4 regions of the Pseudoalteromonas sp. UBA6610 genome follow, and region 4 is predicted to be linked to each of the others. Evidence: predicted binding sites of a transcription regulator. Region 4 holds the regulator's gene; each other region holds the start of a gene.
The links. The regulator ArgR, encoded in region 4, controls arginine synthesis, uptake and breakdown. The targets are predictions, from matches to a motif close to ANTGAATANNTATTCANT.
Positions count from the first base shown of each region.

Region 1: the regulator ArgR is predicted to act here: its motif matches at 3,074-3,091, upstream of argC (N-acetyl-gamma-glutamyl-phosphate reductase).
Region 2: the regulator ArgR is predicted to act here: its motif matches at 4,109-4,126, upstream of B4F91_RS09750 (OadG family protein).
Region 3: the regulator ArgR is predicted to act here: its motif matches at 3,667-3,684, upstream of gltB (glutamate synthase large subunit).

Region 1 is NZ_DJHW01000017.1:67,489-75,173, reverse strand. It holds gene panP (pyridoxal-dependent aspartate 1-decarboxylase PanP) at 157-1,785, shown strand; gene argE (acetylornithine deacetylase) at 1,866-3,017, opposite strand; gene argC (N-acetyl-gamma-glutamyl-phosphate reductase) at 3,236-4,246, shown strand; gene argB (acetylglutamate kinase) at 4,246-5,013, shown strand; gene B4F91_RS02045 (ornithine carbamoyltransferase) at 5,021-5,953, shown strand; gene B4F91_RS02040 (argininosuccinate synthase) at 5,950-7,152, shown strand; gene argH (argininosuccinate lyase) at 7,204-7,685, shown strand, end outside.
Region 2 is NZ_DJHW01000070.1:19,021-26,705, forward strand. It holds gene B4F91_RS09735 (aldo/keto reductase) at 1-751, opposite strand, end outside; gene B4F91_RS09740 (sodium ion-translocating decarboxylase subunit beta) at 890-2,020, opposite strand; gene oadA (sodium-extruding oxaloacetate decarboxylase subunit alpha) at 2,032-3,810, opposite strand; gene B4F91_RS09750 (OadG family protein) at 3,820-4,065, opposite strand; gene B4F91_RS09755 (DUF1328 domain-containing protein) at 4,594-4,767, shown strand; gene B4F91_RS09760 (hypothetical protein) at 4,820-5,011, shown strand; gene B4F91_RS09765 (YcxB family protein) at 5,168-5,644, shown strand; gene B4F91_RS09770 (efflux RND transporter permease subunit) at 5,858-7,685, opposite strand, start outside.
Region 3 is NZ_DJHW01000090.1:35,044-42,728, forward strand. It holds gene gltB (glutamate synthase large subunit) at 1-3,566, opposite strand, end outside; gene B4F91_RS11955 (hypothetical protein) at 4,003-4,155, shown strand; gene B4F91_RS11960 (Grx4 family monothiol glutaredoxin) at 4,416-4,754, opposite strand; gene B4F91_RS11965 (Fe-Mn family superoxide dismutase) at 5,022-5,603, shown strand; gene B4F91_RS11970 (PrkA family serine protein kinase) at 5,813-7,685, shown strand, end outside.
Region 4 is NZ_DJHW01000139.1:588-8,272, reverse strand. It holds gene B4F91_RS18300 (Fe(3+) ABC transporter substrate-binding protein) at 232-1,236, shown strand; gene B4F91_RS18295 (ABC transporter permease) at 1,236-2,867, shown strand; gene B4F91_RS18290 (ABC transporter ATP-binding protein) at 2,868-3,914, shown strand; gene B4F91_RS18285 (Dyp-type peroxidase) at 3,958-4,857, shown strand; gene argR (transcriptional regulator ArgR) at 4,854-5,321, opposite strand; gene mdh (malate dehydrogenase) at 5,547-6,479, shown strand; gene ispB (octaprenyl diphosphate synthase) at 6,574-7,545, opposite strand.

The DNA.
Region 1 (7,685 bases), on a different contig from region 4:
TTAGTCGCTTTTATGGCTTAAAGGGAGACATTTTACTTATATTGCAGTAAAGTTAGCGCAATTTTTAAAAGAAGCACGCTGCTTATAATAGCGCCATAGTTTGGCATTTTTAACTGTTAAACGCGTGTTTTAGCTACACACACACTAGGTATAAAGATGGATCAAAAGCGTTGTGCCGTCGCCTCTAAAGAAAGCCTTAAGCGTATATTTACTGTACCTGAAGCGCCAGACTCAACTTTAAGCAAAATTGAGCTTGAAATTTCGAGTAATTTAGCAGGGTTTTTAAACGAAAATATAGCGGCAATTGAAAAACCATTACACGAAATTGAAAAAGATTTTCAGGCTGCGGTGATCCCAGAAAACCCAACGTTTGTATCTGCTTACGCCCAAGATATTATGGAGCAGCTAGTTGCCCATTCGGTACACACGGCTGCGCCTAGCTTTATTGGGCATATGACATCGGCTCTTCCGCATTTTTTACTACCGCTTTCAAAATTGATGGTGGGGCTTAATCAAAACCTAGTAAAAATAGAAACCTCAAAAGCATTTACGCCCCTAGAGCGCCAAGTGCTAGGCATGATGCATCATTTAGCTTACTCGCAAGATGAGTCGTTTTATTCTAAATGGATGCACAGTGCTAAAACATCACTCGGTGCTTTTTGTTCCGGTGGTACAGTTGCAAACATAACGGCACTGTGGATTGCGCGTAACCGCTTATTAAAACCCGACGGCAGCTTTAAAGGCATTGCCGCTCAAGGGCTCGTTGCCGGTATGCTGCATTATGGCTACAAAGGGCTGGCCGTTTTAGTGTCGGAGCGAGGGCATTACTCTTTAGGTAAATCAATTGACTTACTAGGCATCGGCCGTGAAAATTTAATTGGTGTAAAAACCTGCGAAAATAACAAGGTTGATGTGAATGCCATGCGCGAAAAAGCCTTAGAGCTTGAATCGCAAGGCATAAAAGTTATGGCAATTGTAGGGGTTGCTGGTACAACCGAGACCGGTAATATCGACCCTCTTGATGATATGGCCGATTTAGCTCAGCAAATAAACTGCCATTTTCACGTTGATGCAGCGTGGGGTGGGGCAACGCTTTTATCGCAAACGCATCGCCCATTATTAAAAGGAATTGAGCGCGCAGATTCAATTACTATTGATGCACACAAACAAATGTATGTGCCAATGGGCGCAGGCTTGGTGTTATTTAAAGACCCAACTGCTACGGATGCAATAGAGCACCATGCAGAGTACATATTACGTAAAGGTTCAAAAGATTTAGGAAGCCATACACTTGAAGGCAGCCGCCCAGGTATGGCTATGTTAGTACATGCTTGCTTACGCGTTATTGGCCGCAAAGGCTATGAAATGCTTATTGATCGTAGTATCAAAAAAGCACATTACTTTGCTGATTTAATTAAAGCCGATGAAGACTTTGAGCTGATTTCAGAGCCTGAGCTGTGTTTGCTTACATACCGCTATGTGCCTAAACAAATTAAACAAGCCATAGCTCAAGCGGATGCCGCAACACGGTTAGAAATTTTCGCGTCGCTCAATCGTTTTACTGCTAGTATGCAAAAACGCCAGCGTGAATCGGGTCGTTCGTTTGTATCGCGTACTCGCTTAACACCCTCAAAGTACGATAATCAGCCAACAGTGGTATTTAGAGTGGTATTGGCTAATCCGCTAACATCGGGTGTTATATTAAAAGAGATTTTAGCTGAGCAAAAAGAGCTTGCTAAAACAGACCCTGTATTTAAAAAGTACTTAAGTAAGTATATGCAGTAACGCCTAGGTATAAGCTAAAACAAAGGCGCCAATGGGCGCCTTTGTTATTTTTGCTGTGAGTTTTTAATACAGTCTTCTTTTTAAGCGTTAAAGCAGTTTGCCCTAATAATGTCAGTTATAATTTTTTGCGATGGGTTTATTTTCTCCATTGCTAAAAATTCATCAGGTTGGTGGGCTTGATTAATTGAGCCAGGCCCCATGACTATTGTTTCACAGCCAAGTTGCTGAATAAACGGAGCCTCTGTGCAATAATTTACTGCAACGGCTTTTTCCCCTGCAATTTTTTCTGCCATTTTAACGAGTGCGCTATCAGTGCTGCCACTAAAAGCTGGAATGGGCTCGTGTAAATCAATTACGCTCACTGCGCTTGGGTATTGCGCGTTTATATCGCTGGTGGCATCAATAAGTAAGGCTTGTAAGTCTTTAATGCTTAACCCTGGGAGCGGGCGCATGTCTATATGCATTTCGCAGCAGCCACAAATTCGATTTGCGTTGTCGCCACCATGAATATTACCTAAATTTAAGGTAGGGTAAGGTATTTCAAAATGTTCAACTGAATATTTATTCTTTAACTGCTCTTTTAAGATCAGCAACTTTGTAATCACTTTATGCATGACTTCGATGGCGTTAAGACCACGTTCGGGATCGGAACTATGACCTGAGCGGCCAATCACTCTTATAGCCGTGCTCATATGTCCTTTGTGAGTAAATACAGGAGTCATATCAGTAGGTTCACCAATAATACAACGCGCAGGTTTTAAATTAGGATGCTTACAAATTTGCTGCGCTCCCGCCATGGTGGTTTCTTCATCGGCAGTGGCAAGTATTAAAATAGGTTGTGTTTGCTGTTTTATATCAAGCTCACTAATAGCTTGTAATACAAAAGCAAAAAAGCCTTTCATATCAATACTACCTAACCCATATAAGTTATTGTTATGTTCAGTGAGTTTAAACGGGTCGTGGTTCCAGCGGCTATCGTCAAACGGTACGGTGTCTGTATGGCCTGCAAGCATTAAGCCGCCATCGCCTTCCCCCCGCTTAGCAAGTAGGTTGTATCGGCCTTTTCCACCTTCTAACTCTATAATTTCGCAAGTAAAACCTAAACTTTCGCACCAACGTGCTAGCAACTCTATTACCCCTTTATTACTCATACAAAGCTCATCTTCTATTGCACTAATAGAGGGGGCAGCAATGAGTTGTTGGTACATAGAGAGAAATGACGGCAAAGACATAAAAAAATCCAAAATAATTATTCAATTTAATTGCATAACAATATAAAAGTATTTATGATGAATATCAATTCACTTTTTAAGCATAAATATATTAAGTATAGCCATGAAGATAATGCGACGATAATCAACAATTCATTGAGAAAAGTATTAGCTAGCATCTAAGCTAGTGTAAGCGAACACCACACCTATTTAGTAGTAAATTTATAAACGAGTAAAAAATGAATGTAGCGATTATTGGCGCAAGCGGTTATAGCGGCGCAGAATTAGCAAGCTTAGTTGCTAAGCACCCTAATTTAACGTTATCGGGCTGTTATGTCTCTGAGGGAAGTTTAGATAAACATAAATTATTAAGTGATTTATACCCAGAGCATAGAAATCTTCTTGATATTCCTCTATTACCACTGAGCGAATCAGCGTTTGATGACATTAATTCGAGTGCCGATTACATCTGCTTATGTACTGATCACAAAGTAAGTGTTGATTTAGCCCCGCAGTTTTTAGCAATGGGTAAAAAAGTATTTGACCTATCAGGTGGTTACCGCCTTGCTAACAACGACGATTATGTTACTTACTATGGTTTTGAGCACCAACATCCTGAGTTATTAAACGAAGCAGCCTACGGGTTAGCAGAGTGGAATAGCAGTGCAATTGCCAATGCAAATCTTGTGGCAGTAGCCGGCTGTTACCCAACCGCTGCGCTTAATGCGTTAAAGCCGTTGCAACAGGCAGGCTTGTTGAGTGATGAAAAAGTGATTATTAATGCTGTTTCAGGTGTTACTGGCGCAGGGCGCAAAGCCAGCGTAGGTACTCACTTTTGTGAAGTATCGCTTGCCCCGTATGGTTTATTTAACCATCGTCATGGGCCTGAAATTGAACAACACCTTGGCCACAAGGTGTTATTTACACCGCACTTAGGTAACTTTCCGCGTGGAATTTTAGAAACTATTTATGTACAGCTTAAGCCAGGCGTTACCAAGGAAAACGTATCTGATGCTTATCAAGTACTTAATAACGAGCCGTTGATTCGTTTGTTAGCTGATAAAGTGCCATCTATTAAAAGTGTGGTAAAACAACCGTATGTAGATATTGGTTGGCAGCAGCAAGGTACTCAACTGATTGTTATGGCAGCGATAGATAATCTATTAAAAGGCGCTGCGGGCCAAGCCTTGCAATGTATTAACTTATCAATGAATTTAGATCACACCACTGGCTTAAAAGGAGCCTTTTAATGAGCACTAAAACGTGGGTAATTAAATTAGGTGGTGCTGTACTTAATACAGAAAACGCGGCAAAAGCTTTGTTTGACGTATTAAGCGCTGATCAAAATAATCAGTTTGTTATTGTTCATGGTGGTGGCTCGTTAGTTGACACTTGGCTAAAACAAGCAGGCTTTGCTAGTGCAAAGCACCAAGGACTGCGTATTAGCCCAAGTGAGCAAATGCCTTACATAGTGGGGGCGCTGGCTGGCTGTGCAAATAAGCAGCTGGTAAGCCAAGCTATTAATGCAGGCCATAAACCTGTTGGCCTTTGTTTGTATGAAGCCGGAGTTATGGCGTCTCAAAAGTTAAAAGCGCTTGGGCAAGTAGGTAAGTGCGAAAGTAATGATGATTCAATTGTTAACGATTTACTTAAGCTTGGTCGGTTACCTATCGTGAGCTCTATTGGGTTTGATGAGCAAGGTAACTGGTATAACGTTAATGCTGATGAAGCTGCCGCAGCGATTGCTAGCAACTTAAATGCAGAACTTATTTTTATGACAGATGTAGAAGCGGTACTTGATGCAAACAAGCAGCCGTTACATCAACTTGACACAAAACACATTGATACTTTAATTGATGAAGGGGTAATTTTGGGCGGAATGGAGGTCAAAGTTAAGACCAGCCTGCACGCTGCCCAACATTTACGACGCGGTGTGTATATTTCCAGCTGGCAAAAGCCAGAAAACTTAACTGCTTTGCTACAAGGCGAGCATGTCGGAACAAAGATTACACCATAGGGTTACCATGTTAGAGAATTTTTTAACGGGTCTAGAATTAGACCAACAAGGCGCACTTAATTTATTAAAATTAGCGCGTGATTTAAAAGCAAATCCAGAGAAATACAGCCAAGTATTAGCGGGCAAGTCTGTTGTTACGTTATTCGAAAAACAAAGCTTACGTACGCGTTTATCGTTTGATATTGGTATTAACCGTTTAGGCGGCCACGCTGTGTATTTAGATCAGCAAAACGGCGCTATGGGTGCACGTGAATCTGTAAAAGACTTTGCACTTAATATTTCTACGTGGGCTGATGGAATTGTAGCGCGCGTAAACCAGCACAGCACCTTAGCCACCTTAGGTGAATACTCTAGTGTACCTGTAGTGAATAGCTTGTGTGATTTATATCACCCGTGCCAGGCATTGGCTGATTTTTTAACGCTACAAGAAGTACACGGCGATGTAAGCGAGCTAAAAGTGGCTTACTTAGGTGAAGGTAACAACGTTACTCATTCACTTATGTTATTAGCGGCAACGCTAGGAACTGATTTTGTTGCTGTTACACCAAAAGGCAGCTCGCCTGATTCGCAAATTCTTAAAAAGGCTGAGCAAATTGCTGCAATGAACGGCGCATCAGTAATGGTAAGCGACCGTGTAGAAGCCGCTGTAGGCGCTAATGTTGTATATGCAGATACGTGGGTGTCTATGGGCGATGATACGCCTCTTGAGCAAGTTAAAGAAAAATACATGCCTTATCAGCTAAACCAAGCATTGCTAGAACAAACAGGTGCGACTACGGTATTACATTGCCAACCGGCACACCGTGAGTTTGAAATTACCTCTGAGGTAATGGATGGCCCAGCATCAAAAATTATTCAACAAGCAGAAAATCGCATGCATGCGCAAAATGCTCTGCTAGTTACATTACTAAATCCAAATTTTGTTAAGGAACACCTATGAGTTCAATTAAAAAAGTCGTTTTAGCCTATTCAGGTGGTCTTGATACTTCAGCTATCGTGCCATGGTTAAAAGAAAACTACGGTTGTGAAGTAATTGCCTTTGTTGCCGATGTAGGCCAAGGCGCTGAAGAGCTTGAAGGCGTTGAAGAAAAAGCCATCGCATCAGGCGCATCTGAGTGTTACGTAGTTGACTTAAAAGATGAAATGGTAAGTGAGTACATTTACCCAACGCTTAAAACGGGTTCTATTTACGAAGGTACTTATTTATTAGGTACGTCTATGGCGCGTCCTATTATTGCTAAAGCGCAAGTTGAAATTGCACGTAAAGTAGGTGCCGATGCACTTTCGCATGGTTGTACTGGTAAAGGTAATGACCAAGTACGTTTTGAATCATGTTTTGCAGCGCTTGCACCCGATTTAAAAGTAATTGCACCATGGCGTGAGTGGGATTTATCAAGCCGTGAATCATTATTAGATTACTTGGCTGAGCGTGATATTCCGTGTTCTGCTTCAGCAACAAAAATTTACAGCCGTGATGCTAACGCATGGCATATTTCGCACGAAGGCGGCGAGCTTGAAGATCCATGGTGTGAGCCTAGTGACCAAGTTTGGACCTGGACTAATTCACCAGAGCAAGCACCCGATAAAGCTGAGCATGTAACGCTTACGGTTATTGAGGGTGAAGTGGTTGCCGTAAATGGCGAGCAGCTTAAACCTTATGACTGTTTAGTTAAATTAAACGACATTGCTGCGCCACATGGTGTTGGCCGTGTAGATATTGTAGAAAACCGTTTAGTAGGCATGAAATCGCGCGGCTGTTACGAAACACCAGGCGGTACCGTTATTATGGCGGCACTGCAAGCTATTGACGAGCTAGTACTTGATAAATCAAGCCGTAAGTGGAAAGAAGTACTGGGCGGTGAATTTTCGCATTTAGTCTATGACGGTCGTTGGTTTACACCACTAAAAGACTCTATTTTAGCCGGTGCAGAAGCGCTTTCTACACTTGCTACAGGTGAAGTTGTACTTAAGCTTTACAAAGGCCAAGTGACAGCTGTTCAGAAAAAATCACCTAATAGCTTATACAGCGAAGACTTTGCTACATTTGGTGAAGACGACGTATATGACCAGTCACATGCTGAAGGCTTTATTCGTTTATTCTCGCTTTCGAGCAGAATTTCAGCAATGGCTAAAAAGTAAATTATTTATAGCCCCTTGTATAAGGGGCATTACAGGGTTTGGAGAGATTTCATGGCATTATGGGGCGGACGTTTTTCTACGGGTCCAGATGAGGCGTTTAAACAATTTAACGACTCACTTCCGTTCGATTATCAGTTAGCAGAGCAAGATATTATTGGCTCTGTGGCATGGGCAGGTGCGCTTGAGCAAGTAAATGTACTTACAAGCGATGAGCACACCAAATTGGTTGCAGCACTAAATGAACTGCTTGAAGAAGTAAAAGCAGATCCACAAGCAGTGGCAACCTCAGGTGCAGAAGACATTCACTCGCACGTAGAAGCTGCACTAATCGAAAAAGTAGGTGATTTAGCTAAAAAGCTACACACAGGCCGAAGCCGTAATGACCAAGTAGCCACTGACTTTAGATTATGGTGCCGTGATACTGCCGATCATTTGCTTGGTGCTATTGCCGGATTAAAAGCTGAATTTGTTGCCCTTGCAGAGCGTGAACTAGGCACTATTTTGCCGGGTTACACTCACTTGCAACGCGCTCA
Region 2 (7,685 bases), on a different contig from region 4:
TTATATCGGCTTGCGATGCATTTGTTAAATCGCCCCCTGTGTATAGCCCTTGGCATAAACTTCCCCAGCTTTGTATTTGAATATCAAAGTGGCGGCAATACTCTACACTGCCCGGTGTAAAGTTAAGATCTTTTCCATCTGCATTACCTGCATAAACACCTTCATCAACAAATTGGTGTTTTTGTAAACTTGCTTCAATTTGGTTAGCAACAATAGGCATATCTAAGGCATGTTGTAAAAAGTTCATTTGGTGCTGCTGCATGTTTGATACGGCAAAATTACGTACTTTGCCGCTTTCTTGAAGGCAGCTAAATACTTGTGCAATTTCTTCTACTTCCATTAGCGGATCAGGGCGATGAAGCATAAGCACATCAAGATAATCGGTGTTTAAACGTTTAAGTGAACCTTCAACTGACTCTTCAATCCACTTGGCCGAAAAGTCGTAACGCTTAGGGCCTTTATCATCTTCAAAGCGTATACCGCATTTAGATTGAATATACATGTGCTCGCGCAGCTCTGGTCGCTCAGCTAGTGCTTGGCCAAATACCTGCTCGGCTTTGCCAAAGGTATAAATATCGGCGTGATCAAAAAAGTTAATGCCGCCAGCTATGGCTGCATCAATACACTCGTGAGTTTGCTTTAAGTGAGCCTTAGTAATGGCGTCTTTATTCCAACCGCCGCCTAGGCCCATACAGCCAAAAACGAGTCTACTAACATGAGGTAAATATTTTGCCAAAGGGGTGTGAAGCATGATGACTATCCTTATTAGTGTGCATAGCCCTCACTGTAAACAAAAACACGTCTGCAAACAAACTTTAATACGTGCAGTTTTATAGGCATAAAAAAAGCGCAGTAAACTGCGCTAATCGGTTGGATTAAATCCTAAATACTAGCCAACAAGCGCCAGTAATATACCTGCGGCTACGGCACTTCCTAGTACCCCAGCTACGTTTGGCCCCATAGCATGCATAAGCAAAAAGTTATGTGGGTTATTCTCAAGCCCAACTTTATTAACTACACGCGCCGCCATCGGTACTGCCGATACACCCGCAGCACCAACTAAAGGGTTAATAGGTGTTTTAGAAAGCTTGTTAAGGCCTTTTGCCATAAACACACCCGACGCTGTACCAATAGCAAATGCCAGCGCACCGAGCACCAAAATACCAATGGTTTCTACAGTTAAAAACTGATCGGCCGCTAGCTTAGAGCCCACTGCCAAACCTAAAAATATCGTGGTTATATTAATAATTTCGTTTTGGGCACTGTTACTAAGCCTATCTACAACACCAGACTCACGCATTAAATTACCTAAACAGAACATGCCTACTAAGGGAATAGCCGCTGGTAAAAACATAGCGGTTAAGCTCAGTACCATTAAAGGAAATACTATTTTTTCTTTTTTAGATACTTTGCGCAGCTCTGGCATTTTAATAGCACGCTCATCAGGTGTAGTTAATGCGCGCATAATTGGCGGCTGAATAATTGGCACTAACGCCATGTAAGAATAAGCAGCCACCGCAATGGCACCTAGTAAATCAGGGGCAAGCTTAGATGCTAAAAATATGGCTGTAGGGCCATCGGCACCACCAATAATGGCAATGGCTGAGGCATCTTGTAAGCTAAATTCAAAGCCAGGTACATAGTTTAATAAAATGGCACCAAACAAGGTGGCAAAAATACCAAACTGCGCGGCTGCACCCAGTAATAACATACGCGGGTTGGCAATAAGCGTACTAAAATCGGTTAGCGCCCCTACTCCCATAAAAATTAATAAAGGGAAGATCCCCGTATCAATACCTACGTAATACACGTAATAAAGCAAACCACCTGGGTCAGAAAGCCCAGCAACCGGAATATTGGTCAGTATTGCGCCAAAGCCAATCGGCAGCAGTAATAGGGGTTCAAAGTTTTTAGCAATGGCTAAAAACAACAACAAACACCCTACCGCAATCATTATTAAGCCAGGAAACGTAAAGTTAGCAATGCCGGTAGCATGCCAAAGGTTTAAAAGACCTTCCATTAAAGCTACTCCTACGCCATCGCTATAATTGCATCGCCCGTTGTCACAGCATCACCTTCAGACACTAAGACCTCAGCCACAGTACCTGAGTGCATTGCACGAACCTCGGTTTCCATTTTCATCGCTTCCATAATAACAACCACATCGCCTTCGTTTACGGCTTGGCCTGCTTTTACTTTTACTTTAAAAATATTACCTGCCAGTGGCGCATTCAGTGTTTCACCTGATGCAACCGATGCTGATTGTGGTAAGTGCTCTGAATCTTTTAGCGTTACCTCTTTAAGCTCGCCACCTTGCGCAACCACTACATCGTAAACTTTACCGTCAACTTTAACGCTGTATTGCTCAGCGCTAACACCTTTGTTACTTGCAGGTTTTGCTGCAGGCTTAGCGTTTGCATCATCAGCACTTGGCACTGCTTCAAAGGCATCTGGGTTGTTACGGTTTTTAATAAATTTAAGGCCAACCTGTGGGAATAATGCATAGGTAAGCACATCATCTATTTGCTCATCAGCAAGTGTTAAACCTTGTTCTTGCGCTTCTTTTTGCAGCTCTGCTTCAAGCGATGCAAGCTCTGGGGCTATATTATCTGCAGGGCGACACGTAATAACCTCGCTGCCATCAAGCACTCGCTCTTGCAGTTCTTTATTCATAGGTGCTGGTGTTAAACCATACTCGCCTTTTAAAACACCGGCGGTTTCTTTGGTAATTGTTTTATAACGCTCACCCGTAAGCACATTTAGTACTGCTTGTGTGCCTACAATTTGCGATGTTGGAGTAACTAGCGGAATAAAACCTAAATCTTCACGCACGCGTGGGATCTCAAGTAATACTTCATTTAGCTTATCTGCTGCGCCTTGCTCTTTCAGTTGGTTTTCCATGTTGGTTAACATGCCACCAGGTACTTGCGCGAGTAAAATACGGCCATCAACACCTTTAAGGCTCCCCTCAAAGGCAGCGTACTTTTTACGTACATCTCTAAAGTAAGCCGCTATTTCTTCTAGCTGGTTTAAATCTAATTCGGTATCGCGGGGCGTACCTTCAACAATTGCTACAATGGTTTCTGTAGCTGAATGACCGTAAGTCATACTCATTGAAGAAATAGCGGTATCAAGCATATCAATGCCTGCATCAATGGCTTTTTGATACGTAGCTGTACTTAAACCGGTGGTTGCATGGCACTGCATAGCAATAGGGATAGAAACGGTTTCTTTTAGCCCTTTAATAAGTTGCTCTGCATCGTATGGTTTTAATAAGCCTGCCATATCTTTAATACAAATAGAGTGACAACCTAAATCCTCTAGCTGTTTTGCAAGGGTTAACCACATATCAAGAGTATGCACAGGGCTTACAGTATAAGAAATCGTACCTTGCGCGTGGGCACCTACTTTTACAGCCGCTTTAATTGCCGTTTCTAAGTTCCGTACATCGTTCATGGCGTCAAAAATACGAAATACATCTACACCATTTTTGTGGGCACGCTCTACAAACTTTTCTACCACGTCATCGGCATAGTGGCGGTAACCCAATAAATTTTGCCCACGTAAAAGCATTTGCTGTTTAGTATTGGGCATTGCTTTTTTAAGGGCACGAATACGCTCCCACGGGTCTTCACCTAAATAACGAATACACGAGTCAAACGTAGCGCCGCCCCACGACTCAATAGACCAATAACCGGCATCATCAAGTTTGCTAGCAATAGGGAGCATGTCATCTAAGCGCATACGGGTTGCAAGTAAAGACTGATGAGCATCGCGTAAAACAAGTTCTGTTAATTTTAATTTAGCCATGTGTGCCTCTTATTTATTATTTGATTTGTACTGAGCAATGGCAGCACTAATAGCAGCGATGTGCTCGTTTGGCACACCTTGAGATTTTAAAGATGGTGATTTAACCGGTATTGCAACTTCAGCCTCGTCAAAACGAGCAACCAAGTTAGACATGAATGACACAGCACCAATCAATATTGAAAGAAATACAAACACGCCCACCATGCCCGTAAGCATCAAGCTACCTGCGGTTGTGAGTACAGCTCCTATATCCATTTTTCTCCCCCTGCACTATATAGCGATATAAAAAACCGCTTTATTTAAATAATTATTCACCGAATGATAACAAAACTTTTAACTTTGTCCACCACCTGTCAATTGGTAAAACCAATTAAAATTAAACTAACATACAGCCACAATAGTTAACATAGCTAATACAGGGTTAAATTAGCTTAGATATAGATGATAAAAATAACCGTTATAGGCAAAGGTTATATGGTTAAGCCCAAAAAAACTTAAAAACTATTAAAAATAGTAAGTTAAACGGCAGGTAAAAAATTAGTTTGGGCTAAAATGTAAATTGGTCTTACCAAGAATAATAAAGCAGCGCACAAAAAATATTTATTTTTTTACTCTCTTTACAATAGTGTGAATAAGTTACATCGTTAAACGTAAAACTTACCAATCCTAAATTTATAATCTTCGCCCAAAAAACCATAACATATTGAAAATTAATAAAATTAAGCTCTGGCACGCAACTGGCATTATTACTTTCGAACGAATTTGATAACCAAGGAGAAAACAATGTTACGCTGGACAATTACATTTTTAGTTATTGCTTTAATCGCTGCAGTGTTAGGTTTTGGTGGTATCGCAGGTGCCGCAGCTGGTATAGCAAAAATTATATTCTTTATCTTTTTAGTACTTTTAGTGATTTCTTTAGTTTCAGGTGCGCTGCGCGGTAAATCGCCCAGGTAGCTACTAACATACTTAAAACACTAAACAATCAACATATACAAGGAATTACATTATGAACTCAACAACTTTAAAAGCAGCACTAATCGCCGTATTTGCAGGTTTCTTTATGATGGGTTGTGAAGACAACCACGCAGAAGAAGCAGGTGAGCGTATTGATGAAGCAGTAACTGACGTGCAAAACTCTGTTGAAGATGCATGTGAAAATGTAAAAGAAGGCGTTAACGCAGAAGAAACTAACTGTTAATCTGTTTGGTAACGTAAAAAACGGCTTTTAATAAGCCGTTTTTTTGTGCGCGAATAAAAAGCGGCTTCTAACTCTTAAAATGCATAGCCTACATTAACGGGTGTGATTTTTACGCTAGCTTGTTAAAATAGCGAAAACTATTACTTATTAGCAATTATGGCACTGACCACCACTTACACACTCGATAAACCCTACTACTACGAATGCTTTGACGAGTCCCACTCTTATAGTAAAGCAGCCAAGCCAAAGTATTTTTTGCTGGCATTACTGGTGTGCTTAGGTTTAATTAGTATTTACGCTATGGACGATCATTACCTAGGTACATTTTTAATAATGCTGGGTGTATTAGAATGCGTTGCCTTTTATTACCGCAGGCCTTGGTGGGTTACGCGCCAAATGTTTAGTCGTGCTTCGGGCTCAACGGTTACTCTTTCGTTTACCAATGACGCTATTAGCACCGAGAACCATTATAAAAGCCATACATTTAAGTGGGCAGAAATAACCCATATTATTAAAACCAACCACGGCTACTTAGTACACCATAATAAAGGTATGCAATATATTTCTAGTAGTGTATTAACCGATGAAATGCGCGATTTTATAAACAAAAAGTTAGCAGTAAAAAGCCATTAAAATAGCTTTATACTGCTACACGACATATCTTGTTAGCTCTGTTTCACTCAAGGCCTAATATTTTAGGAAATCAGCCGAAAAATGATGGTTTTGCATACCTATAGTACCTTTAACTCTATTCCTCTGCTCACAGTAAAGTAAAAAATGAGTGCTTATTTTAGTTAAGATATTTAACCAGATAGATAATTTATATTAAAAAAATTGCAGACTATACTAAATAAGCTCAGCCTTTTTATGCCTAGTAAACTTTGCATGCACTAATTTATAAAGTGCAGGCAATATTAATAGCGTCAGTAGAGTTGATGAAATAATTCCGCCAACCACAACCGTTGCCAGCGGCCTTTGTAGCTCAGCGCCGGTGCCTGTATTTAGCGCCATAGGAATAAACCCTAAACTCGCCACTAAAGCCGTCATAAGTACTGGTCGCAAGCGCGAAAGCGCACCGCTTTGTATTGCATCTATCAAACTAAGCCCATCAGCTCTTAACTGTTTAATAAACGACAGCATAACCACACCATTTAATACCGCTACACCACTAAGCGCGATAAACCCCACACCTGCCGATATTGAAAGCGGCATATCACGTAAAAGCAACGCAAGTACGCCACCACTAAGCGCAAGTGGCACGCCGCTAAATATAATTAACGAATCACGAAGCGAATTAAACGCGCTATAAAGTAGTCCAAATATAAGTAATAAAGTAACCGGCACCACCAGCGATAGCCGCTTACTTGCCGATTCTAGCTGTTCAAACGTGCCGCCATATTCAATCCAATAACCACTAGGTAAATTAAGCTGCGAATTTAAAGCGGCTTGTGCGTCGCTTACAAAGCTTGCTAAATCGCGCCCTTCTACATTTGCAGTTACTACAACGTTACGCTTACCGCTTTCGCGGTTGATTTGATTAGGCCCTTTATCAATACTAATATTTGCAACTTCGCCAAGCGGTACAAATGCAAGGTCGGGATTAGCACTTTTTGGCACAGCAACAGGTAAACGTGCAAGCTGTGTTATATCGCTCGACCAACGCTCATCTAAACGCACTAATAACGAAAAACGTTTGTCGCCTTCATAAATTAGCCCAGTTTGCACACCACCTATAGCAGCACTTACACTTTGCTGTATATCAGTTACGGTTAAACCTAACAGCGCCATGTGGTCGCGAAGCGGCGTTACCGAAAGCGTTGGCAGGCCTTCCATTTGCTCAAGGCGTACATCGGTTGCACCAGTAATATTTTGTACCAAGGCTGTGGCTTTTTCACCGAACTGTTTCAATGTTGATAAATCATCACCATAAATACGCACAGCCACATCGGCGCGCACGCCAGCAATTAGCTCGTTAAAGCGCATTTCTATTGGTTGGGTAAACTCATAGTTATTACCGGGTACTTCATTAACTAAATGGCGAATTTGCTTAACCAGTTCTTCTTTAGGTAAAGCAGGATTTGGCCATTGCTCACGCGGTTTTAACATTAAAAAGGTGTCGGCAACGTTAGGTGGCATAGGATCGTTTGCTACATCGGGAGTACCAATTTTTGAAAATACATTAGCCACCTCAGGCTTAGCTAAAATGGCTTGCTCTAGCTCTTTTTGCATTTTTACCGATTGCTCAATACCGGTGCCGGTAATGCGCAGCGCATGCATAGCGATATCGCCCTCATCAAGCTGCGGTAAAAATTCAGCCCCCATATTTTTAACTTTAAAGCCAAGCGCAATTACAAGCACACCCGCAATACTAACCATAAACCACGGTAGTTTTAGCGATAAGCCAAGTAGCGGTTTATAGCCTTTTTTAATTCCGCGCATCACGGTATTTTCGCTCTCACTTACTTTTCCTCGCACAAATACCGCAATGGCGGCAGGTACAAAGGTAACCGCAAAAATAAGTGCGCCAACTAGTGCTGCAACAACGGTAAATGCCATTGGCTGAAACATTTTGCCCTCAACACCACTTAATGCAAACAGCGGCAAATACACCAGCATAATAATTAAAATGCCAAATACTGCTGGGCTGAACACTTCTTTAGTGGCGGCGGTTACC
Region 3 (7,685 bases), on a different contig from region 4:
TGAGCAATTACAGACGATAAATCTATTTTCTTTTGCTTCGCTGTTTTACCTTCAATCGCTTCTAATAAGTCTAAACGGCCAATTAAGTCAGTTAGATTAGCAATACCTAAGCTTGCCATAATTTCACGTGCTTCTTGGGCTATAAACTTAAAGTAGTTCATCGCCATTTCTGGTAAGCCGTGGTAATGCTTTTGACGAAGTGTTTCATCTTGCGTTGCAACACCGGTCGCACAGTTATTTAAATGACAAATACGTAAGTATTTACAACCTAGCGCCACCATTGGGCCTGTGCCAAAGCCAAAGCTCTCTGCACCTAAAATAGCGGCTTTAATGATATCTAAACCTGTTTTTAAACCACCATCTGTTTGCAGGCGAATACGGTGACGAAGACCATTTTCAACAAGCGCTTGCTGGGTTTCTGCAAGGCCAAGCTCCCATGGGCTACCCGCGTATTTAACTGACGTTAATGGGCTTGCACCGGTACCACCATCGTAACCTGAGATAGTAATTAAGTCGGCGTACGCTTTAGCTACACCTGTGGCAATTGTGCCTACACCCGGCTCAGATACTAACTTCACCGATATCATCGCTTCTGGGTTTACTTGTTTTAAATCGAATATTAGCTGGGCTAAATCTTCAATTGAGTAAATATCGTGATGCGGTGGTGGTGAAATTAATGTTACACCGGGTACCGAATAACGAAGCTTTGCAATATACGGCGTTACTTTTTCGCCTGGTAACTGCCCGCCTTCGCCAGGTTTAGCACCCTGCGCCACTTTAATTTGAATTACATCCGCATTACGAAGGTAGTGCGGCGTTACACCAAAACGACCCGAGGCAACTTGTTTAATACGTGAGTTTTTCTCGGTGTTGTAGCGCAGCTTATCTTCGCCGCCTTCACCAGAATTTGAACACCCGCCTAAGCGGTTCATTGCAATGGCAAGCGCTTCATGCGCCTCTGGCGAAAGTGCACCAATACTCATAGCTGCAGAATCAAAGCGCTGGTATAAAAATTCAGCCGGCTCAACATCATCAATGCTAATGCCTTTTTCAGGTAATTTAAGCGCTAACATATCGCGCAGCGTTGCAATAGGACGGTTATTAACTAAATCAGCATAGGCTGCGTAGTCTTTATAATCACCTGAACGTACGGCCTTTTGTAGCGTTTGAATAACATCTGGGTTGTAAGCGTGGTATTCACCACCGTGAACGTATTTTAATAAACCACCATGGCTCAATAATTTACGTTTACTAAAAGCAAGTTTATGTAGCTTTTGCTGATCAATATCAAAATCGCTAAAACAGGCGCCTTTAATACGACTTGCCACACCTTTAAAACACATGTCTACCATAGCATCAGATAGACCAACCGCTTCAAAAAGCATTGAACAACGGTACGATGCAATTGTGCTTATGCCCATTTTAGACATAATTTTGTACAAGCCCTTATTAATGGCTTTTCGGTACGAAAGCGTCACTTCGCAGTACGATTTATCAATCACTTTACTGTCGCTCATCGCAACCAGTGACTCGTATGCAAGGTATGGGTAAATTGCGGTTGCACCAAAACCAAGTAATACGGCAAATTGGTGTGCATCGCGTACGCTACCCGTTTCAATAATAATATTAGACTCACAACGTAAGTTATTATCTACTAAACGTTTTTGTACAGCACCTACCGCCATAGCAGCAGGAATTGGTAATTGGGTTTCGCTAAAGTTACGGTCAGATAAAATAAGCATTACACAGCCGGCTGCTGCTTTTTCTTGTGCAGCGTCGCAAATACGTGCAACCGCTTTTTCTAAACCTTCCTCTGCTGTGTATGTAATATCAATTTTACAGTAGCTGTAATGCTCGTCATCGGCATTAAGTAGCTGCTGCATGTCAGCATACATTAAAATTGGCGTATCAAACTGTAGGCGCTTAGCGTGGCCTGTAGTTTCATTAAATACGTTTTGCTCACTACCAATACACGTTGCCAGTGACATTACGTGGTTTTCACGCAGCGGGTCGATTGGCGGGTTAGTCACTTGTGCAAACTTTTGGCGGAAGTAATCGTACAATGAACGATGCCCTTCGCTAAGTACTGCAAATGGCGTGTCATCACCCATAGAACCTGTTGCTTCTTGGCCATTTTCACCCATTACACGAATAACACTATCGAGCTCTTCGTTAGTGTAACCAAACATTTTTTGGTATTTAACAAGTGTTTCGTCATCAAATGAGCGATTACCCGCATCTTGCTCGGTAAGCTCTTCAAACGGGGTTAAACGTTTAACGTTTTCTTCAAGCCATGACTTATAAGGATGACGCGATTTTAAATCTTGGTCGATTTCGTCTGAGTGCCAAATTTTGCCTAATTTAGTATCAATTACTAACAGCTCACCTGGTCCTACACGGCCTTTTTCAACCACTTCATCTGCAGTGTAATCCCAAATCCCTACCTCAGAGGCAAGTGTAATAAAGCCATCTTGGGTAATAACATAGCGCGCTGGACGCAGGCCATTTCTGTCAAGGTTACAGGCTGCAAAACGCCCATCAGACATAACAATACCCGCAGGGCCATCCCACGGCTCCATGTGCATAGAGTTAAAGTCGTAAAATGCGCGTAAGTCATCATCCATAGCACGGTTTTTCTGCCATGCAGGTGGTACAAGCATACGCATAGCACGGAATAAATCCATGCCACCCGCTAAAAACAGCTCCAGCATGTTATCTAAGCTTGAAGAGTCAGAGCCGGTTTCGTTTACAAATGGCGCTGCACTTTGTAAATCAGGAATAAGTGGCGATGAAAACTTATACGAACGTGCACGAGCCCATTGGCGGTTACCTTCAATGGTATTAATTTCACCATTATGCGCTAAATACCTAAATGGTTGTGCTAAAGGCCAACGCGGCTGAGTATTAGTAGAAAAACGCTGATGGAATACACAAATAGCGCTGGTCATACGAATATCAGCTAAGTCTAAATAAAAGTTAGGCAAATCTGCAGGCATCATAAGGCCTTTATAGATAGTCACTAACCCCGATAAACTCGCAATATAAAACGACTCATCCTCTGCTAAACGCTTTTCTGCACGGCGACGTGCTACATATAAACGTCGCTCTAAATCTTTAGAGCGCCATCCTTCAGGCGCACTAACAAAAATTTGCTCAAAACCAGGTAATTGCTGTGTAGCAATTGGCCCTAGCATTGAAGGATCAGTAGGCACTTCACGCCAACCGAGTATTTTAAGTGTTTCTTGTTCTAATTCTTCACATAAAACCTGTTTTGCAGCTTGTGCTAAAACGGGATCTGAATTTAAGAAAACCATGCCTACGGCGTAATTTTTACCTAAGTGCCAATTATGCTCACTCGCAATAGCACGGAAAAAACTGTCAGGTTTTTGTAATAATAAACCACAGCCGTCACCTGTTTTACCATCGGCAGAAATACCACCGCGGTGCTGCATGCGATCAAGTCCAGTAATAGCTGTACGAATAAGCCGATGACTAGCTTGACCATTTACTTGGGCTATTAAGCCAAAGCCACAATTATCTTTTTCTAATGTTGAGTCGTATAACATAGACCCCTCCCTTGCTGCACTGTTAACGTGAATGAACTGCTCGACGATTTGCTAACAGACGCACAAAACTAGCCTCTATAGTAAATAGAGTCAATATTATTTTGAATACATATTCACATTCTTGAATATTTCTCACTTCAAGGCAAGATTTCTTTTTCACCCATAAGTTTTAACATTTAGCGCTTATTTGCGCGTTATTTTTTCATGACACTGGTGTCAATTTTAACATTTTGTAAAAACAAAGGCGTTAAAGCAATACCCTTTACGTAAACGTAAAGCATCAAAGCAATGAATAAATATTCACTAATTTCCCACAGGTTCAGTTAACATTTAGATAGTTTAATGCGTTTTAAATAAATTAGAGGTTTAGGATCACGCTTTTTTAGCGTTCATTAGTATAGTTATTAATTGTGGTATCGTTTTTAGTGCAGATGTAGTGAATTTTTATTTAATGCCAATTCGCTTGATTGAGCGAACTATTGTAAAGCTGGAAAAACGTGTTGATAGCTGGGCAAAAAACTCGCTATTTAGTTGTTCTAAAAAAGAATTACTTAACGCAGATAGCGACACGTTTAGCCCCGCAAAATGATTACGTCTTATTGCGCATTGATATAAAACTCATATTTTAATTAAAATTCGCGCTTATATTAAGTAGCTTTGTTGCTTACTTATCCTGACTAGGTGCACCTAAACAAGGAGCAAGGGCTGAGTTTGCTAACTATTGAGCACAAATTAATAGTTATAATCACCCACTGATGGGCTGACCAAGAGATTAAGACGTAATAAAGTTATATATAGGCACAAAAAAGCCACGTAAAACGTGGCTTTAATAATCTAGCAAAGTAGCAATTACTCTGCGTCAGCTTCTTTATACTTAGCTGCAGTTTCAGTGATCAGTGGCTGTAATTCACCACGTTGAAACATTTCAATGATAATGTCACAACCACCTACTAATTCGCCCTCAACCCAAAGCTGTGGGAAAGTAGGCCAATTTGCGTATGCTGGTAACTCAGCGCGAATATCTGGATTAAGTAAAATATCAACATAGGCAAATGGTTCGCCACATGACATTAGAGCTTGTGACGCTTGTGAAGAAAAACCACAATTTGGTAATTTAGGCGACCCTTTCATGTAAAGGATAATTGGGTTTTCTGAAATCTGCTGTTTAATTTTATCAATGGTTTCCATCTACAACCTCAAAATGACGATAGCTTGATATACCTAGGGCTTGAAAATAAATCATTGTGGCCACAGATATATAACTTAAAATGGGCAAATAAAGCCGCAATTGAAATAGTCTTTAGCAATAGCATTGCTGTTTGCTTAAACTTGAGTAAAATACTCAACAATTATAGTAACACTATATTTTCGTTTGGTATAGGTAAGTGCTCTGTTCTATCAGGCATTACGTACTATCAAGCGAGTTATCAACCAAAAGAAGATGGAGATAAAAAAATGGCATTTGAACTACCGTCACTACCATATGCAATTGATGCACTTGAGCCTCATATTTCACAAGAAACTCTTGAGTATCACCACGGTAAGCACCACAACACTTACGTTGTTAAATTAAACGGTTTAATTCCAGGTACTGAATTTGAAAACAAATCTTTAGAAGAGATTGTTTGTTCATCTGAAGGTGGCGTATTTAACAACGCTGCACAAATTTGGAACCACACTTTCTACTGGAACTGTCTATCTCCAAATGGCGGCGGCGAGCCAACAGGTGCTATCGCTGACGCTATTAACGCTAAATGGGGCTCTTTTGACGCGTTTAAAGATGCATTAAACGACAAAGCGGTTAATAACTTTGGTTCTAGCTGGACATGGTTAGTTAAACTAGCTGACGGTTCATTAGATATCGTAAACACGTCTAACGCAGCAACGCCGCTTACAGACGAAGGTGTTACACCAATCCTAACTGTGGATTTATGGGAACACGCTTACTACATTGATTACCGTAACGTTCGTCCTGATTACCTTAAAGGTTTTTGGGCGCTTGTTAACTGGGAATTCGCGAACGCTAACTTCGCTTAATTAGCTATTATACGCTGATTTAAAAAGACGCCTCGGCGTCTTTTTTTATGCCTTTATAAAATTAAAACCGCCTTTATACGCGCGAAATTGCTAATTTAGCCACATGATCTTTTTTCACTTAAATTTTTAATTTTATTGCACAAAAATATCAATCTCTGACTAAACTTTAAAAAGTAAGCACCTTTTTAAAGCGGGTTTCGGAGGTTATTATGACTATTTTTGAGCACTACCAAGCACGATACGAAGCAGCACAAGAAGAAGAATACAGCATTAGCGAATTTCTAGAAATTTGTAAAAATGACAAATCAGCTTATGCCAGCGCCCCTGAGCGTTTACTTATGGCAATAGGCGAGCCGCAAATGGTTGATACTGCAACCGATGCACGTTTAAGCCGGTTATTTTCTAATAGAGTGGTTGCACGCTACCCTGCCTTTGCAGACTTTTACGGCATGGAAGATGCCATAGAACAAATTGTCTCCTATCTAAAGCATGCGGCTCAAGGCCTAGAAGAATGCAAACAAGTCCTTTATTTACTCGGCCCTGTTGGGGGAGGTAAATCTTCAATTGCAGAAAAACTAAAATATTTAATGCAACAAGTGCCTATCTATTCAATTAAAGGCTCTCCGGTAAACGATCACCCTCTCAGTTTGTTTGACCCAGTAGAAGATGCCAACGTTCTCGAAAAAGAATACGGTATTAAACCACGTTATTTAAAAACGATTATGTCGCCATGGGCTGGTAAACGATTAAAAGAATTTAACGGCGATATTAGCCAATTTAGAGTCGTCAAACGCTACCCCTCTATTTTAAATCAAATAGGTATAGCCAAAACCGAACCCGGTGATGAAAATAATCAAGATATTTCTGCATTGGTGGGCAAAGTAGATATTCGCCAGCTTGAGCACTTTGCTCAAAACGACCCCGATGCCTACGCTTACTCAGGCTCTTTATGTTTAGCAAACCAAGGTTTAATGGAGTTTGTAGAAATGTTTAAAGCCCCTATCAAGGTGCTGCATCCACTCCTTACCGCAACGCAAGAGGGTAACTACAACGGTACTGAAGGTATTAGCGCTCTGCCCTTTAACGGCATGATTTTAGCCCACTCAAATGAGTCAGAATGGCAAACATTCAAAAATAATAAAAACAATGAAGCGTTTTTAGATCGTGTTTATATTGTAAAGGTCCCTTATTGCCTGCGCGTGACCGAAGAAATAAAAATCTACGACAAACTTATTCAGCATAGTGAACTTGCCAGTGCACCGTGTGCACCAGGTACGCTTAAAGCGTTAGCGCAATTTACTACCTTATCTCGATTAAAAGAGCCTGAAAACTCTAGTATTTACTCAAAAATGCGGGTCTATGATGGTGAAACCCTAAAAGATACCGACCCTAAAGCAAAATCTTATCAGGAGTATCGTGATTACGCAGGGGTAGATGAAGGCATGACCGGCCTTTCCACTCGTTTTGCTTTTAAGATTTTGTCGCGCGTATTTAATTTTGATACCACCGAGGTTGCAGCTAATCCGGTGCATTTATTTTATGTTTTGGAGCAACAAATAGAGCGTGAACAATTTAGCGCCGAAGTGGAAGAGCGCTATTTAAGTTTTTTAAAAGGCTATTTAATTCCGCAATATGTTGAGTTTATTGGTAAAGAACTACAAACCGCATATTTAGAGTCATACTCTGAATATGGCCAAAATATTTTTGACCGCTATGTGATTTATGCTGATTTTTGGATACAAGATCAAGAATACAGAGACCCAGATACAGGACAGTTATTTGACCGCGCCTCGTTAAATGCAGAACTTGAAAAAATAGAAAAACCCGCCGGCATTTCTAATCCCAAAGATTTTAGGAACGAAATAGTTAACTTTGTATTACGTGCACGCGCTCACAATAATGGTAAAAACCCGTTATGGACAAGCTACGAAAAACTACGCACTGTGATTGAGAAAAAAATGTTCTCAAATACCGAAGATCTACTGCCTGTTATTTCCTTTAATACAAAAACCTCCGCTGAAGATCAACAAAAACACGAGGACTTTGTTAACCGCATGGTTGAAAAAGGCTACACGCAAAAAC
Region 4 (7,685 bases):
CTTATAAAAAGTGAGTATTTATAACAAATCAAATAAAAACAGATGCTTACATTGTTTTTACTGGGTTGTTATAGGTTTTTTTACTCATTAGCTGTCAGCTCTGTAAGAGATGTCTTACGCGGTATTTCCCTTTTGGTCATTAATTACTTATTTACATTTATGTAAAGAGTGTATATTTTCACGTATCACGATAAAATCCCCTGTAAATAATTACTATTTAGGTAAATTGATATGAGAACTGCACTGGCTATACTTACTTGTATTATTAGCGCTTCGCCTGCGTTTGCGAGCGATGTTGTTAATATTTACTCTTTTCGTCAACCGTTTTTAATTCAACCTATTTTAACTGACTTCACTAAGCAAACAGGCATTAAAACGAATGTGGTTTTTGCAAAAAAAGGGTTAATAGAGCGTGTTAAGCGTGAAGGAAAGCACAGTAAAGCCGATTTAGTATTAACATCTAATTTTAGTGCGCTTATTCAGCTAGAGGATCTAAATTTAACGCAAAGTATTAAAAGTGATCGCATTAAAAACAATATTCCTGCGTCGTATAGAGATAGCGACGGGCAGTGGGTGGCATTAACTAAGCGGGTTCGTAATGTGTATTCATCAAAAGAGCGCCTAGGTGCTTTACCTGAACTCACCTACGAAGATTTGGCTAACCCACAGTACAAAGGACAAATTTGTACACGTTCTGGCAAGCACCCTTATAACCTTGGCTTAGTTGCTTCGATGATTGCTCATCACGGCGAGGAAAAAACTAAAACATGGTTAGAAGGTGTTAAAGCTAATTTAGCACGTAAGCCACAAGGTAACGATCGCGCGCAAGTAAAAGCAGTAAAAGAAGGTTTGTGCAATCTTGCTTTAGGTAATAGTTACTACCTTGGCAAAATGCTTCAAGACGACGAGCAAAAAGCGTGGGCTGAGTCTGTTTATATTAATTTTCCTAATCAGCAAAATCGCGGCTCACACATAAATGTTTCGGGTGCTGTCATTACTAAATATGCAAAAAATCCTGATAATGCCCTTAAGCTTATTGAGTTTATGAGCGAAACCAAAGCTCAAAATATGTATGCCTCTGTAAATATGGAGTACCCTGTTAAGCAAGGCGTTGAGCTATCAAGTTTAGTGGCCTCTTGGGGAAGCTTTAAAGAAGATGGCCTAGCACTTGATGAGATCAGTAAATATCGTCCGTTAGCCCTTAAGCTAATAGATGAGGTGAAGTTCGACCTTTAATGAATTTTATATTTAAGCTGTCTAAATGGCAGCTCTTTGCTTGGTCGACAGGGCTTTTATTGTCGGCCCCGCTGTTTTTTCTGATTTATGAATCTTTACAAGGCGACTCAGAGGTATTTTCTCATCTGTGGGATACCGTGCTGTGGGATTATATTACTAATACTGTGCTGCTTATTTTTGGCGTATGCCTGCTTAGCTGTGCAATTGCGCTACCGCTTGGTTGGCTCAGTGCGTATTGCTCCTTCCCCGGCAAAAAGCAATTTGAATGGGCGCTTATGCTGCCCCTTGCAATGCCAACCTATTTAATAGCCTATGTGTATACCGATTTGCTAGATTACGCAGGCCCTGTGCAAATAGCCCTAAGAGAGTGGTTTGATTGGCACTCGCCAACGGATTATTGGTTTTTTGATATTCGCACTTTGCCCGGCGCTATGGTGATGATCGCACTTGTGCTGTATCCGTATTTATTTTTAATTTTTAAAACCGCACTGCGAGAGCAGTCATTTAAGCTAGTGCAAGCTAGTCAATTAATGGGTTTATCGCCTTGGCAAAGCTTTTTTAAGGTAAGTATAGTGCTTTCTCGTGGCTCAATTGTGGCAGCCCTTGCGCTCATAAGCATGGAAACCATGGCCGACTATGCAACGGTAAGTTACTTTGCAGTGAGCACCTTAACCACCGCGGTGTACGATACATGGTTTGGTTATTACTCACTCACGGCTGCAGCGAAAATATCGGGCGTTATGCTGTTACTGCTGTTTTTAGCTTTAATGGCGGAGCGCTTTAGTCGGCGTAACCAAGCCGTGTTTGAGCGTCAATCAGGTGTTAATAGCGAGTCGTTATACAAACTTAAAGGTAAACATGCATGGCTGGCTACGTCATTTTGCAGTGTTATTTTGCTCATTGCTTTTATTATACCTATGTTGGTATTGCTAAATTATGCAATAACTTACTTTGATAAAGCGTGGAACACGGCTTTTTTTAGTTACGCGTGGCAAAGTTTAAAAGTAGCTATTACTGTAAGCGTAATCAGCATAATACTCGCTACACTAATCGTTTTTTATCAGCGTGTGGCAAAGCAAGGCTATACTTTAATACCTGGTCGCTTAGCGAGCACCGGCTATGCACTACCAGGTACGGTACTGGCTATTGCTGTGTTATTACCGCTGAGCGTATTAGAAAACTCAATAAATACAACCCTTGAGAGCTACAACCTAGATATAGGTTTATTACTAACCGGTAGCATTGTCACTATTATACTGGCTTACTTAGTGCGCTTTTATGCCATTGCGCACGGTGCTATAGAATCGAGCTTTGTACGTATTAGTCCTTCACTGGATATGGCTAGCCAATCTATGGGTAAAAGCCAAGGGCAAACACTGCGCTTAGTGCACCTTCCTTTATTACGTCGAGGTCTTTTAACAGCTGCATTGCTTGTATTTATTGAGTGTATGAAAGAGCTGCCAGCTGCATTACTATTAAGGCCTTTTGACTTTGAAAGTTTAGCCACACATGTATTTCAATATGTGAGCGATGAGCAGCTTGAGCTTGCCTCTATTTCCGCTTTATTTATTGTTTTGGTTGGGTTGATCCCCTTGTATTTTATTAATCGTTCTATGGAGCAACGCAGTTAAATGAGCCGTTTAAATTTACAAGGTGTGGGTTATCACTACAGTGGCACGCATGTGCTACACAATTTAGATTTAACGGTGGGTCAAGACGAAATTGTGTGTTTGCTCGGAGCCAGCGGCTGCGGTAAAACAACCACCTTAAAAGCAATTGCTGGCCTTATTGAAATAAATGAAGGTAGTGTATTTATAGATGGCAAATGTGTAAGCGACAAGCATACATTTGTATCACCAGAGCATCGTAATATAGGGATGATGTTTCAAGATTATGCCCTGTTTCCGCACCTCAGTGTGGCAGATAATATTGCGTTTGGGCTGGGTAAAATAAGCAAAGCGCAAAAACAGCAACGGGTAGAGGAAATGCTAGAGCTAGTGCATTTAACGGGGTGTGCAAAACGCTACCCTCATCAGCTCTCGGGTGGCCAGCAGCAACGCGTGGCTATTGCGCGGGCTTTGGCTTATAAGCCTAGTTTATTGCTTCTTGATGAGCCTTTTTCGAACATAGATACACAAGTACGCTTTGAGTTAATTGCTGATATTAGGCGCATTATTAAAGCGCAGCAGGTTTCTGCGGTATTTGTTAGCCACTCAAAAGAAGAAGCCTTTGCGTTTTCAGACACGCTAGCCATTATGCACCAAGGAAAAATAGCCCAACAAGGTACACCAGAGCAGCTTTTTGCCATGCCAAAGACAAAGGAGGTTGCAGAGTTTCTGGGTCAGGGCATATACTTAGGCGCAGAAGTGTTAACGGCAACTGAATACACAACGCCTTTTGGTGTCGTGCAATCGCAGCATGAGCATACGCACAGTGCAATAAAAGGGGTGGTGTATATTCGTCCGCACCATATTGAGCTTGCGCAAAATACGCAGGCCGATAATCCTCAAGGTGTGAGTATTTTAAGCCGTCGGTTTATAGGCTCGGCTTATGTTTACACTGTTGTAATTGCAGAGCAAGAGATTGAAGTTGCCGCACAATATGGCCAGTCATTTGAAATAAATGAACAGGTTATAATAAAAATAAAACCTCACACGGTGAATTTTTTCGAATCATAACAAATGTGTTATTCGCTGTGTTTTATAAAGCTAAGGAATAACAATGGCGCAAGCGCAATCTGGGATTTGTGCTGAAGCAAACTTACACGGTTTGCATTTATTTTTTAATGTATTTGATGGTCAAGACGAGTCATTGCGCGCAAAGCTTAAGCGCGTAAGCGCAATTGAAGAAGAGTTTAGTGATCAGTTTTCCGAAGCCATGCTCTCTTGCATGGTGGCTATAGGCGCGCAATATTGGCCGCATATACTACCTGAATATATCCCAAGCGAGCTGCAAAGCTTTCCTAATATAAATCACAGTGATTTTGTTATGCGCGTACAGCCATGTGATTTATTCATACAAATTCGCTCAGACCGAGAAGATGTTAATCACCTTTTTGCATTGCAAATATTAAAGTTGTTTTCGCCCGATGTAGAGCTGGTTGAACAAATTCGCAATTTTAGGTTTTTAGATGGGCGAGACTTTAACGGCTTTATTTATGCAGGCGACACCCCACATGGACGCCAAAAACGAATCACGGCACTGGTTAATAACCCCGACAGCTTTGAACACCAAGGCAGCTATATTCATGTACAGCGTTATAAGCATGACCTGAGCGTATGGCAGCATTTATCACTAAGCGAGCAAGAGCATATTATGGGGCGTACACGTTTAGATAACACCTTAATTGAGCCTAAGGTAGATACGAGCCACGCGACTAGAAGTGAGCTAAAAGATGAAAGCGGCCAAGCAATACTGCTTAACCAAAGCATGCCGTATGGCGATGTTTACGAGCAAGGCATGCTAAGTATTACATGCTCTGCATCGGGAAGTGCGTTTGAAAAGGTACTTAACAGCCGCATAGGAAAAGGGGAGTGTTACGACCACTGGCTTGATTTTACTCAAGCCGATATGGGCTCAGCGTTTTTTGCGCCGTCAGTTAGTTTTTTAAAACAGCTTTAAACCGTATCAAATAAAATGCGTACGCGCTCTAGTGTAATGTCTATTTCAGATATTTTTGCTGGGGCAATAAAAATAGTGTCATCTCCGGCAATTGTGCCCAATACACCATCCGCTTTGCCTAGTGAGTCTAATAAGCGGGCAATTAACTGCGCAGCGCCTGGGCTGGTGGTTATAATAATCATCATTTCGTTATGCATAATATCAATAACAAGCTGACGTAGTGGGCTTTTAGCAGTCGGTACGCCCATTTCTGCGGGTAGGCAATAAACCATTTCTTGTTTAGCATTACGGGTACGCACAGCGCCAAACTTGCTAAGCATGCGCGACACCTTACTTTGGCTTATATTGTCAAAGCCTTGCTCTTTTAATGCTTCGACTATTTCGCCTTGCGAGCCAAAGTTCTCTTCTTTTAAAAGTGCTTTAAACGCTTTTACCAGCGCTTCTTGTTTGTCTTGTGGTTGCATAGTCTTTATTCATTTTTGTTATTTATAATGCAAATTCTACACAAAAATGAATAATTATGCAGCAGTTGTTTAGTTAACTTGCCAGTTTGCTGCGATAAACCAACAAAGTTTACAACTATGGTCGAAAATATACCTGAAATAAGCAGGATAAATTTGTTTTTAGTCGCTAATTTCATTATCTTAAGAGCCACAAATATTTCCTACCTCAAATTACGGAGAATTCCAATGAAAGTTGCTGTATTAGGTGCTGCAGGCGGTATCGGTCAAGCGTTGTCTTTATTATTAAAAACAGGCTTACCAGCTGGTTCTGAATTATCACTTTACGATGTTGCACCAGTTGTACCAGGTGTTGCGGTTGACCTATCTCACATCCCTACAGATGTTAAAGTAGCAGGTTTTGGCGCAGACGATTTAAATAAAGCGCTTGAAGGGTGTGATATCGTACTTATCCCAGCGGGTATGCCACGTAAACCAGGTATGGATCGTGCGGATTTATTTAACGTAAACGCAGGTATCATCAAAACATTAGCAGAAGGCATTGTAGCTAGCTGTCCTAAAGCGTTAGTGGGTGTTATCACTAACCCAGTAAACGGCACTGTACCAATTGTTGCTGAAGTATTCAAAAAAGCAGGTACTTACGACGCTAAGCGCGTATTTGGTATCACTACGCTTGACGTAATTCGTTCAGAAGCATTTGTTGCTGAGCTTAAAGGCGTAGACGTAGCAACCGTTAAAGTACCAGTAATTGGTGGCCACTCAGGCACAACCATTCTACCTCTACTTTCTCAAGTTGAAGGCGTAAGCTTCACTGAAGAAGAAGTAGCTACACTTACTCCACGTATCCAAAATGCAGGTACTGAAGTAGTAAATGCTAAAGCGGGCGGTGGTTCAGCTACATTATCTATGGGTGCTGCTGCAGCACGTTTTTGTATGTCTTTAGTTAAAGGCCTACAAGGTGAAGACGTAGTAGATTACGCATACGTTGCTGTTGAAAATGGCGATGCAGAGTACTTTGCTCACCCAGTACGTTTAGGCACAAACGGCGTAGAAGAAATTCTTTCTTACGGCGAGCTAAGCGCATTTGAAGAAAAAGCTAAAAACGACATGCTTGAAACTCTGAAAAAAGACATCAAAGAAGGTGTTGATTTCATGGCGTAATAGCCAAGTTATGCACAAAAAAGCCTGCTTATGCAGGCTTTTTTATTGCTCGAAAATGATGGCCCTTAAATACTAATTAAGGGAGGCTGCAAAGTTAGTGATCTCGCTCTACAGCTATACGCGCTAAGCTGATTAACGCTTGCTTGTACTGCGACTCTGCTAAAAAGTCTAAACAGGCAATGGCCTTGTCTGCTTCTTGCTGCGCCTTTTGCATTGTAAATTCAAGTGCGTTGGTTTGTTTAAGTGCCGTTAAAATAGCCTCAAGGTTATCCATACCATTGCAATGCTCAATGACATCACGAATGAGGGCTCTTTGCTGATCACTGCCGTGCTTCATCGCATATATTAGCGGCAAGGTTGGCTTACCTTCTGCTAAATCATCACCAATATTTTTACCTAATTGGTCAGCGTCTGCGTTGTAATCAAGTACGTCATCAACTAACTGAAAAGCAGTACCTAAATGCATACCATATAAATTAAGCGCATCTAACACACTGTTATCTTGCTCGGTAATAATAGCTGCAAGCCCTGTAGCGGCTTCAAATAATTTAGCCGTTTTAGAGTAAATAACCTGCATGTAACTTGCTTCGGTGGTATTAGGGTCGTTGCAATTCATAAGTTGCAATACTTCACCCTCAGCAATCACGTTGGTGGCATCAGCAAGCACTTGCATAATTTGCATTTTGCCCAGCCCCACCATAAGTTGAAACGAGCGGGTGTAAATAAAATCCCCAACCAGCACGCTGGCAGCATTACCAAATTCGGCATTTGCAGTCGGTGTACCACGGCGCAGGTTAGATTCATCAACAACATCATCATGTAATAGTGTTGCCGTATGAATAAATTCAACAATCGTTGCCAAAGTAATGTGATCTTTACCTTGGTAACCCAAAGCTCTTGCTGCCAATATTGCCAGCATCGGGCGTACGCGTTTGCCGCCGCTGTTAACGATGTACAAACCAAGTTGATTGACTAACGCCACATCTGAGCGCATTTGCGCGTGTATAAGTTGATTGACGTCATTCATATCGCTTTCGATTAACGCCTGGATAGCTTTTATATCCATTGATCTCCGAGCCAATTTTTATGTGTGAACGGCGCCGATTGTACAACAAAAAAAGCACTAGCTCGATATTTTGTGACGATTCATTAAAAAAACCGAGTTAAAAACCTTAATTAGCGCTTAATTAGGGTATTTAATTGTAT